DNA from 2 places in the Streptomyces sp. NPDC002870 genome. Region 2 is predicted to be linked to the other one. Evidence: riboswitches for the same ligand, from Rfam matches in the RefSeq annotation. Region 2 holds a riboswitch; the other holds the start of a gene.
The links. A riboswitch is a leader RNA that binds a small molecule or an ion and turns the genes downstream of it on or off. The one in region 2 is predicted to bind S-adenosylmethionine.
Positions count from the first base shown of each region.

Region 1: another riboswitch for S-adenosylmethionine. It lies ahead of ACFYWY_RS02105 (aminotransferase class V-fold PLP-dependent enzyme); the one in region 2 lies ahead of thrC (threonine synthase).

Region 1 is NZ_JBIAPW010000001.1:465,966-470,929, reverse strand. Features, by position in the region: gene ACFYWY_RS02115 (rhomboid family intramembrane serine protease) at 1-362, shown strand, start outside; gene ACFYWY_RS02110 (Lrp/AsnC family transcriptional regulator) at 359-640, shown strand; gene ACFYWY_RS02105 (aminotransferase class V-fold PLP-dependent enzyme) at 743-2,215, opposite strand; SAM riboswitch class IV at 2,445-2,562, opposite strand; gene trpD (anthranilate phosphoribosyltransferase) at 2,661-3,725, opposite strand; gene ACFYWY_RS02095 (cytochrome bc complex cytochrome b subunit) at 3,851-4,964, opposite strand, start outside.
Region 2 is NZ_JBIAPW010000012.1:191,492-196,455, forward strand. Features, by position in the region: gene ACFYWY_RS17850 (MoaD/ThiS family protein) at 127-405, opposite strand; gene thrC (threonine synthase) at 440-1,729, opposite strand; SAM riboswitch class I at 1,747-1,874, opposite strand; gene ACFYWY_RS17860 (glucosyl-3-phosphoglycerate synthase) at 2,018-2,956, shown strand; gene ACFYWY_RS17865 (trehalose-6-phosphate synthase) at 3,098-4,492, shown strand; gene otsB (trehalose-phosphatase) at 4,538-4,964, opposite strand, start outside.

The DNA of each region.
Region 1 (4,964 bases), on a different contig from region 2:
ATCTCGCGCTGGTCGCCTACGCGGCGGCCAACGCCGAATCCGAGCAGACCCTGGTGGGAGGGTCCGGGGCGATCTCAGGTGTGCTCGGCGCGTTCCTCTTCCTCTTCCCCAGGGCCCGGGTCACCAGTCTCTTTCCGTTCCTCTTCTTCCTGCCGCTGCGCTTCCCCGCGTGGATCGTGCTGATCTTCTGGTTCGTCCTGCAGTGGCTGGCGGCCCAGGGCGCGGGCAGCGGCCCCGGCGTCGCGTATCTGGCGCATCTGGTGGGGTTCGGGGCCGGGTTCGTCTACGCCTGGGGACGATTCCGGCATGCGACTAGAGTGAGGGCCCCAGCAGCGGCCACCGAGGGAGAAAGCCAACCGTGATCACCGCGATCGTGCTCATCAAGACCAGCGTGGACCGCATCCCCGAGATCGCCGAGTCGATCGCCGCGCTGGACAGCGTCAGCGAGGTCTTCTCCGTCACCGGCACGTACGACCTGATCGCGATGGTGCGGGTGGCCAAGCACGACGACCTGGCGGACGTCATCCCGGGCCGCATCAGCAAGATCCAGGGCGTCGAGGGCACGGACACGCATGTGGCGTTCCGTACGTATTCGCAGCACGACCTGGAGGCGGCGTTCGCGATCGGGCTGGACTCGTAGCGCCTTCCGTTGTCTGTCCTCAGACGCCGGACGGGCTGGAAACCAGCCCGTCCGGCGTCTGAGGGGCCGGAGCCCCGGGGGACGTGGCAGGCAGCCCCGGTGTCACACGGCCGGGACGCAGCGGCCGTCCTCCGTGCGGTAGTTCCACTTGGCGCCTTCGCGCACCAGCTCCTTCACCGCCCGTACGAAACGCTCCACATGCTCGTCCGGCGTACCCGCCCCGAAGCTCACCCGGATCGCGTTGAGCGAGGCTTCGCCCGGCCCGGCCTCCGGCGCGCCGCACTCGCCCGGGTCCTGCGGGTCGCTGCCCAGCAGGGTCCGCACCAGCGGGTGCGCGCAGAACAGCCCGTCCCGTACGCCGATGCCGTACTCCGCCGAGAGCGCGGCCGCGAAGTGCGAGCTGTTCCAGCCCTCGACGACGAAGGAGATGACGCCGACCCGCGTGGGGGTCCCCCCAGTGGAACGCGAGGGGGAGTCGTCCCCGAACAGCGAGAGCACCTTCACCTCGGGCACCTCGGCCAGGCCCGCGCGGACCTTCGCGACGAGGTGCTGCTCCCGGGCGACCAGGTTGTCGAAGCCCGCCTCTGTGAGCGCCTTGCAGGCGGAGGCGATGGAGTAGACGCCGATGACGTTCGGCGAACCGGCCTCGTGACGGGCGGCCGTGGTGTGCCAGTCGACGTCCACGCCGCCGTCCGCGCGCCGCGCGACCTTGCGCGAGGCACCGCCGCCGGCGAGGTACGGCTCCGCGTCCTGCAGCCAGTCCGCACGGCCGGCCAGCACGCCAGAGCCGAACGGCGCGTACAGCTTGTGCCCGGAGAAGGCGACCCAGTCGACGTCCAACTCCTGTACGGAGACCGGGTGGTGGGGCGCGAGCTGAGCCGCGTCGAGCACGATCCGCGCACCGTGGGCGTGCGCGGCAGCCGCGAGCTCCTTCACCGGCCACAGTTCACCGGTGACGTTGGACGCGCCGGTCACGCAGACCAGCGCCGGGCCGTACCCCTCTTGAGTCGACTCGGCGCGGTCCGCGAGCGCGCGCTCCAGCGTCCGCACCGCCTCCGCCGGTGTACGCGGCGCGTTCAGATACGTCACCCTCGCGTCCGACCACGGCAGCAGCGAGGCGTGGTGCTCGGTCTCGAAGACGAAGACCTCGCAGTCGGCGGGGATCGCGGCCGCCAGCAGGTTCAGTGAGTCGGTCGTGGAGCGGGTGAAGACGACCTGGTCGCCCGGCCGGCAGTCGAGGAACTCGGCGACCGTGACCCGGCTGTTCTCGAAGAGGTCGGTGGACAGCTGCGAGAGGTACCCGGCGCCGCGGTGCACGCTGCCGTAGTACGGGGCGTACGCGGCCACGTCGTCCCACACCCGCTGCAGGGCCGGGGCGCTCGCCGCGTAGTCGAGGGCGGCGTAGGTGACTTCGCCGCCGGTGACGAGCGGGACGGTGACGTCCCGGCCGAGGACCGGAAGCGGCGCGGCACAGGCGGGGTCGGAGTCGGCGGGGGCGACGGCAGAGGCGGGGGCGACAGCGGGGGCGGGGGCGACAGCGGGGGCGGTGGCAACGGCGTTCGGGCGTGCGGACATGGCGGTATCTCCCGGCAGGACAAGCGTGGGGGTCCCCCCCCGACGAAGTCGGAGGGAGGCTTCGGTAGAACCTGCGCGGCGGCTCAACGGCCGTTCGGCGCACAGGGGTTGCCTCGAGCACACGGCGACGGCCGCACGGAGGCGTACTGAAGAAGGGGCGAGTAGCCCTACCGCATTCGCTTGCTCACGAGACTGCTCCCTTGAGGACCAGGACCCCAGGGCTTGCAGGGGTCCGCGCTTGCCGCAGACCTCGCTGCCTACGGCCTGGTCTTCACCCGGGGCACCCCGCCACGGACGGAGGGTTGCCGGACAGCGAGCCGGGGCCGTAATCGCTGTCACTCATGACCTTGGAGAGCATCCTGCCATACGTCCCACCGCGTGCAAGGCGGGGTCCAGTTCCTGAGACGGGAAACCGGACCACGCCTTGCCTCACGCCACCGCGGTCTCAGGCGTTGCTCGCGGCCACCCACCGCTCGAGCACCGCTCTGGCCGCGCCCGAGTCGATCGACTTGGCGGCCCTTGCGATGCCCGCCGCCAGCTGCTCGTTCAGCGTGCCGTCCGTCGGCTCCAGCGCGACCAGAGCCGCCGCCGCGTTGAGCAGCACCGCCTCCCGTACGGGCCCGGTCTCGCCGCCGAGCAGCCGGCGCGCTACATCCGCGTTGTACGAGGCGTCGGCGCCGCGCAGGGCCTCGACCGGCACGAGGTCGACGCCGATGTCCCGCGGGTCGAAGGCCTCCTCGCGCACCGCCCCGTCCCGTACCACCCACACCCGGGAGGTCGCCGTCGTGGTCAGCTCGTCCAGGCCGTCGTCGCCGCGGAAGACCAGCGCAGAGGAACCGCGCTCGGCCAGTACGCCAGCCAGAATCGGTGCCATCCGCGCGTCCGCGACACCGGTGGCCTGCGCCTTCACCTTCGCCGGGTTGGTGAGCGGGCCCAGGAAATTGAACGTGGTGCGGATGCCGAGCTCCTTGCGGGCGGCCGCCACATGCCGCAGCGCCGGGTGGAACTTCACCGCGAAGCAGAAGGTGATGCCCGCCTCTTCCGCGACCTGGGCGACCCGCTGCGGGGTGAGCTCGAGATTGACGCCGAGCTTCTCCAGTACGTCGGATGCGCCGCTCGCGGACGACGCGGCGCGGTTGCCGTGCTTGACGACCTTCGCGCCCGTCCCCGCGACCACGATCGCGGACATGGTGGAGATGTTCACGGTCCTGGCGCCGTCACCGCCGGTCCCGACGATGTCGACGCTCGGTCCCGGCACCTCGATCAGGTTCGCGTGCGCGTACATGGTCCGTACGAGTCCGGAGATCTCCTCGACGGTCTCGCCCTTGGCACGCAGAGCGACCGCGAAGCCTGCGATCTGCGCGTTCGTCGCCTCGCCGCTGAGGATGCGGTCCATGGCCCACGCGGTGGCCTCCGCGCTCTGGTCACGGTTGTCGAGGAGAGCGTTCAGCACCTCGGGCCAGGAGAGGTCCGCCACGCTGTCGCCGCCAACCGGGGTCACAACGTTCATGGTCCACTCCTGGGTCCACAGCCGAACAGGGATGAGTCCACCCTATCCAGCCCGGCAGACGGCGAAGAGCCCCGTCCGACGAATGGACGGGGCTCTCGCTGTGGCGACCTCGCGGTCGGGTGGGATCAGTGGTGGCCGTGGCCGCTCGTGATCTCCTTGTACTCCTCGGCCGTGGGCTTGGGGATCTGGCTGTCTCCCCCGTAGTAGCCCTTGCTGAGCCCTGCCCGCAGCTTCTCCAGACGCTTGACCTTGCGCTCGACGCCGTTCTCGTCGACCGTCGGGCCGATCTCCTCCGGCTTGTACTGCTGGTGCGAGGTGAGCGTGTGCAGCTGGCCCGGCGAGAGCGGCTCGTGGATCTCGACGAACTCACCGTGCGGGAGTCGCTTGATGATGCCGGTCTCGCGTCCGTGCAGCACCTTGTCCCGGTCGCGGCGCTGGAGACCCAGGCAGATCCGCTTGGTGATGATGAAGGCGATCACCGGGCCGACGAAGAAGGCGATCCGGGCGAACCAGGTGATGTGGTTGATCGACAGGTGGAAGAAGATGGCCACCATGTCGTTTCCACCGGCGATCAGCAGGATGACGTACCAGGTCAGCCAGGCCACACCGAAGGCCGTACGGGTCGGGGCGTTGCGCGGGCGGTCCAGGATGTGGTGCTCGCGCTTGTCCCCGGTGACCCAGGACTCGACAAACGGGTAGACCGCGATCACCGCAAGGATCATCGGGAAGATCATCAGCGGGATGAACACGCCCAGGGCGAGGGTGTGGCCCGCGAAGTTGATCTCCCAGCCGGGCATGGCCCGGATCAGGCCCTCGGAGAAGCCCATGTACCAGTCCGGCTGAGCGCCGGTGGACACCTGGTCCGGACGGTAGGGGCCCAGCGCCCAGATCGGGTTGATCGAAGCGACCGCGGCGACGATCGTGATGATGCCGAAGACCAGGAAGAAGAAGCCTCCGGCCTTGGCCGTGTAGACCGGCAGCAGCGGCATGCCGACGACGTTCTTGTTCGTACGTCCGGGGCCCGCGAACTGCGTGTGCTTGTGGTAGAAGACCAGGATCAGGTGGGCCACCAGCAGGCCCAGCATGATGCCCGGCAGCAGCAGGACGTGGATCGAGTAGAACCGGCTCACGAAGTCCCCGCCGGGGAACTCCCCGCCGAAGAGGAAGAACGACAGGTACGTGCCGACGATCGGCATGGAGAGGATCGCGCCCTCCATGAACCGGACGCCCGTACCGGAC
Region 2 (4,964 bases):
GACGCATTCTCATATGCGCTCGGCATGAGCAGCGGAGGGGGCTTCCCAACTCTACCGCGCTCAACCCTAAGGAATTACCCCCTCCGCTTCTCTTGCGGAGGGGGCAATAGAGGTAACTCTGCGAAGTCAGCAGCCGCCGGCGACAGCCGGGATGATCGAGACGCCCGCGCCGTCCGGTGTCGCAGTCTGAAGACCCTGCTCGAAACGGACGTCGTCGTCGTTCACGTACACGTTGACGAACCGGCGCAGCTTGCCCTGGTCGTCCAGGACGCGCGCGGCGATGCCCGTGTGGTTCTTCTCCAGGTCGGCGATCACCTCGGAGAGAGTCGCGCCCTGAGCCGAAACCTCGGCCTGGCCGCCCGTATACGTACGGAGAATGGTGGGAATGCGGACGTTGACGCTCATGGGTGCGTGCCTTCCTTGAGTCTCGGGTGGTCGGTCAGCCGGCCAGGCCGGCGTCGCGGAACGCGTCCAGGCTCGGGCGGATCGTCGCGGTCGGGCCGGTCGTCGGCGCCACCGCGTCCAGCGTCTTGAGACCGTCACCCGTGTTGAGGACGACGGTGGTGAGCGCCGGGTCGAGCACGCCCGCCTCAATCAGCTTCTGCGCGACACCCACGGTCACGCCACCCGCAGTCTCCGCGAAGATGCCTTCCGTACGGGCGAGCAGCTTGATGGCGTCCACGATCTGCTCGTCGTTGACGTCCTCGACCGCCCCGCCGGTGCGGCGCGCGATGTCCAGCACGTACGGGCCGTCCGCCGGGTTGCCGATCGCCAGCGACTTGGCGATGGTGTTCGGCTTCTGCGGGCGTACGACGTCGTGCCCGGCCTTGAAGGCCGCCGACACCGGCGAGCAGCCTTCGGCCTGGGCGCCGAAGATCTTGTACGGCTTGTCCTCGACCAGACCGAGCTTGATCAGTTCCTGCAGCCCCTTGTCGATCTTCGTGAGCTGCGAGCCGGAGGCGATCGGGACCACGATCTGGTCGGGCAGCCGCCAGCCGAGCTGCTCGCAGATCTCGTACGCCAGCGTCTTGGAGCCCTCGCCGTAGTACGGGCGGAGGTTGACGTTGACGAAGCCCCAGCCCTCGCCCAGCGGGTCGCCGATGAGCTCGGAGCAGAAGCGGTTGACGTCGTCGTAATTGCCCTCGATGCCGACCAGTTCGCCGCCGTACACCGCGGCCATGACGACCTTGCCCTGCTCCAGGTCGTGCGGGATGAACACGCAGGAGCGGAAGCCGGCCCGCGCGGCGGCAGCGCCGACCGCGCCCGCCAGGTTGCCGGTGGACGAGCAGGACAGGGTGGTGAAACCGAAGGCACGCGCGGCCTCGACGGCGATCGCGACGACGCGGTCCTTGAAGGAGTGCGTCGGGTTGCCGGAGTCGTCCTTGATGTACAGGCCGCCGGTGACGCCCAGCTCACGGGCGAGGTTGTCGGCCTTGACGAGCTTGGTGAAGCCGGGGTTGATGTTCGGCTTGTCGGCCACGTCGGCGGGGACGGGCAGCAGCGGGGCGTACCGCCAGATGTTGTCCGGACCGGCTGCGATCCGCTTCTTCAGCGCCTCGGGGCCTTCGTCGGGGAGGTCGTACGCGACTTCGAGCGGCCCGAAACAGGAAGCACAGGCGAAGATCGGACCGAGTCCGAAACGCTCTCCGCACTCGCGGCACGAGAGCGCCGCGGCGGGTCCCAGGTCTACGGGGCTGGTGGTGTTGCTTGCGACAGTCTGCACAGCCATGGAGGCGAGGCCCTTTCTCCTCATCTTCCCCGTGACGCATTTCGCCACGAGACGGAATTGGCACCTTCCCCACCGTGACCTCGCGGTCGGCGGGAGGGTTGCCGGGGCTTCAACGGGCCGTTCCCTCTGCCCCTCTGGATGAGCGGTATTCGATTGTCAGCGTGACGACCCCCGACATGCGACGGTCATCCGCGTTGTTCAAGACTGTAACCGAAGGCCCGGATGGTTGAGATAGTCGTCCGAACCGCGAGACGGATCACAGAATCGGAAGCCGAGGGAGACGCGCACGTGCTCGATGAGGTGGAGCGCTGGCTGGCCCGGCGGTCCTGGGCAGCCGCCGACCGCCCACTTGACCTGCTGCTTACCGCCAAACGCGGTACGACGGTCAGCGTGGTGCTCCCCGCCCTGAACGAGGAGGCGACGGTCGGCGAGATCGTCACCGTGATCCGCCGCGAGCTGATGGAGGCCGTGCCGCTCGTCGACGAGCTGGTCGTCGTCGACTCGGGCTCGAGCGACCGTACGACCGAGGTGGCCGCGGCGGCGGGCGCGCGCGTGGTGCACCGAGACGCGATCCTGCCCCGGATACCCGCCGTCCCCGGCAAGGGCGAGGTGCTGTGGCGCTCACTGCTGGCGACCAGCGGCGACATAGTGTGCTTCGTCGACGCGGATCTGCGGGAGTTCTCCGCGGACTTCGTCTCCGGGGTCGTGGGCCCCCTGCTGACCGACCCCGATGTGCACTTCGTCAAGGCGATGTACGACCGGCCGCTCGGCGACCGCGCAGGTCAGGGCGGCCGGGTGACCGAGCTGGTGGCGCGTCCGCTGCTGAATCTGCACTGGCCGCAGCTGGCCGGGTTCGTCCAGCCGCTGGGCGGGGAGTACGCGGCGCGGCGCTCGCTGCTGGAGCGGCTGCCCTTCCCCGTCGGTTACGGAGTGGAGCTCGGCCTGCTCGTCGACGCGCTGCACACGGTGGGCCTGGACGCGCTGGCGCAGGTGGATGTCGGCTCGCGCAAACACCGCCACCAGGACGGGCAGGCGCTGGGCCGGATGGCCGCGGCGATCTACCGGACGGCCCAACTCCGGCTCTCCCGCAGCCACTTGGTGCGTCCTGCGCTCACGCAGTTCGAGCGGGGCGAGGGCGGCTTCGAGGCGCGGACGTACGCGGTGGACACGGAGGAGCGGCCGCCGATGCGCGAGATCGGTGAGTACGCGGCGCGTCGCGCGGCATAAGCGTGGATCGCCGGTCGCTTTGTCTACATTTTCCAGTTATGGGACTGAGAATGGACTTGAGAGACGTACGACACACAAGGACGCGACGACCAATGACGTACGCACGTTTGAGCGTTTGTGGGACGGGCTAGGTTTCGCGACATGGTCTCCGAGCACGCTGCTGCCCAGGTCCTCGTCGCGTCGAACCGCGGCCCGGTCACATACACGCTGAGCGAGGACGGTTCGCTCGACGCGCGCCGCGGCGGGGGCGGGCTGGTCTCCGGCCTGTCGGCCATCGGCTCCGAGGCGGAGGCGCTGTGGGTGTGCGCCGCGCTCGGCGACGGCGACCGCGAGGCGGTGCGGCGCGGGGTCGGCGAGCCCGGGGTGCTGATGCTCGACATCGACGAGGCCGTCCACTCCGACGCGTACAACGGCATCGCCAACTCCGTGCTGTGGTTCGTCCACCACATGCTGTACCAGACGCCGCTGGAGCCGGTCTTCGACCAGGAGTTCCGTCGGCAGTGGGCGTCGTACGAGACCTACAACCGGGCCTTCGCGGACGCGCTGGCGGCACAGGCGGCCGAGGGAGCGGCCGTCCTGGTGCAGGACTACCACCTGGCGCTGGTGCCCGGCATGCTCCGCGAGCTCCGTCCCGATCTGCGGATCGGGCACTTCTCGCACACGCCGTGGGCGCCCGTCGACTACTTCCGGATGCTGCCCGACGACATCGCAGAGCAGCTGTTGCGCGGCCTGCTCGGCGCGGACCGCGCCTGTTTTCTGACCCGGCGGTGGGCCGATGCCTTCGTCTCCTGCTGTACGGAGCTGCTGGGCGGCACCGGCGGCACGGCGATCGGGGTGCACGGGCTGGGCGCGGACGCGGACTTCCTGCGGAAGCGGGCGCACCGGCCGGACGTGGACGAGCGGCTGGCCGCGCTGCGCGAGCAGATCGGCCCGGGGCGCAGGACCATCGTGCGCGTCGACCGCACCGAGCTGTCCAAGAACATCGTGCGCGGGCTGCTGGCGTACCGGCAGCTGCTGGAGACCCGCCCCGAGTGGCGCGAGCGCGTCGTCCATGTCGCCTTCGCCTACCCGTCCCGGCAGGACCTGGCGGTCTACCGCGACTACACGGCGGAGGTCCAGCGCGTGGCGGACGAGATCAACTCGGCGTACGGGACGGAGACTTGGAGCCCGGTCGTGCTCCATGTGAAGGACGACTTCGCGCGCTCGCTCGCCGCGTACCGGCTGGCGGACGTGGCTCTGGTCAACCCGATCCGGGACGGCATGAACCTGGTCGCCAAGGAGATCCCGGTCGTCTCGGAAGCGGGCTGCGCGCTGGTGCTTTCGCGGGAGGCGGGGGCGTACGAGGAACTGCGCGAGGACGCGGTGACGGTGAATCCGTACGACGTGACGGGCACGGCGGACGCGCTCCATGTGGCACTGACGATGCCGGACGACGAACGGTCGCGGCACACCAAGCGCCTGGCGGCGGCGGCAACCGCGCTGCCGCCGCAGAAGTGGTTCCTGGACCAGTTGCGGGCGCTGCGCGAGGGCGCGTAGGAGTCCGGCCCGGCGGCGCTTTGCGCGCGCCGGCCGGGGCGTCGGCTACAGGTGGTGGGCCAGCGAGGCCAAGAACTCCACCACCGCCGCCGGGCCCGGCAGCAGCAGGTCGGCGCGGTCCGCGAGGTCCGGAACCTCCGTGCTGCCGCTGCACACCAGTAGGCCGGGCACGCCGTCCGAGCGGAGCTTCTCGACGGCCGCGAAGGCGGGAAGATCGCCGAGGTCGTCACCGGCGTACAGCACGGCCTCGGCCTTCACCTCGCGTACGTACTCCGCCAGGGCCACGCCCTTGTCCATGCCGGGCGGGCGCAGCTCCAGGACCATACGGCCCGGTTCCAGGATCAGCCCGTGGCGCGCGGCGAGCTCGGCGAGCGGGTTCCGCAGCGCCTCGAACGCCGCCTGCGGGTCGGACGCGCGGCGCGTGTGGACCGCGACCGCCTGGCCCTTCTCCTCGATCCAGGTGCCCTGCCAG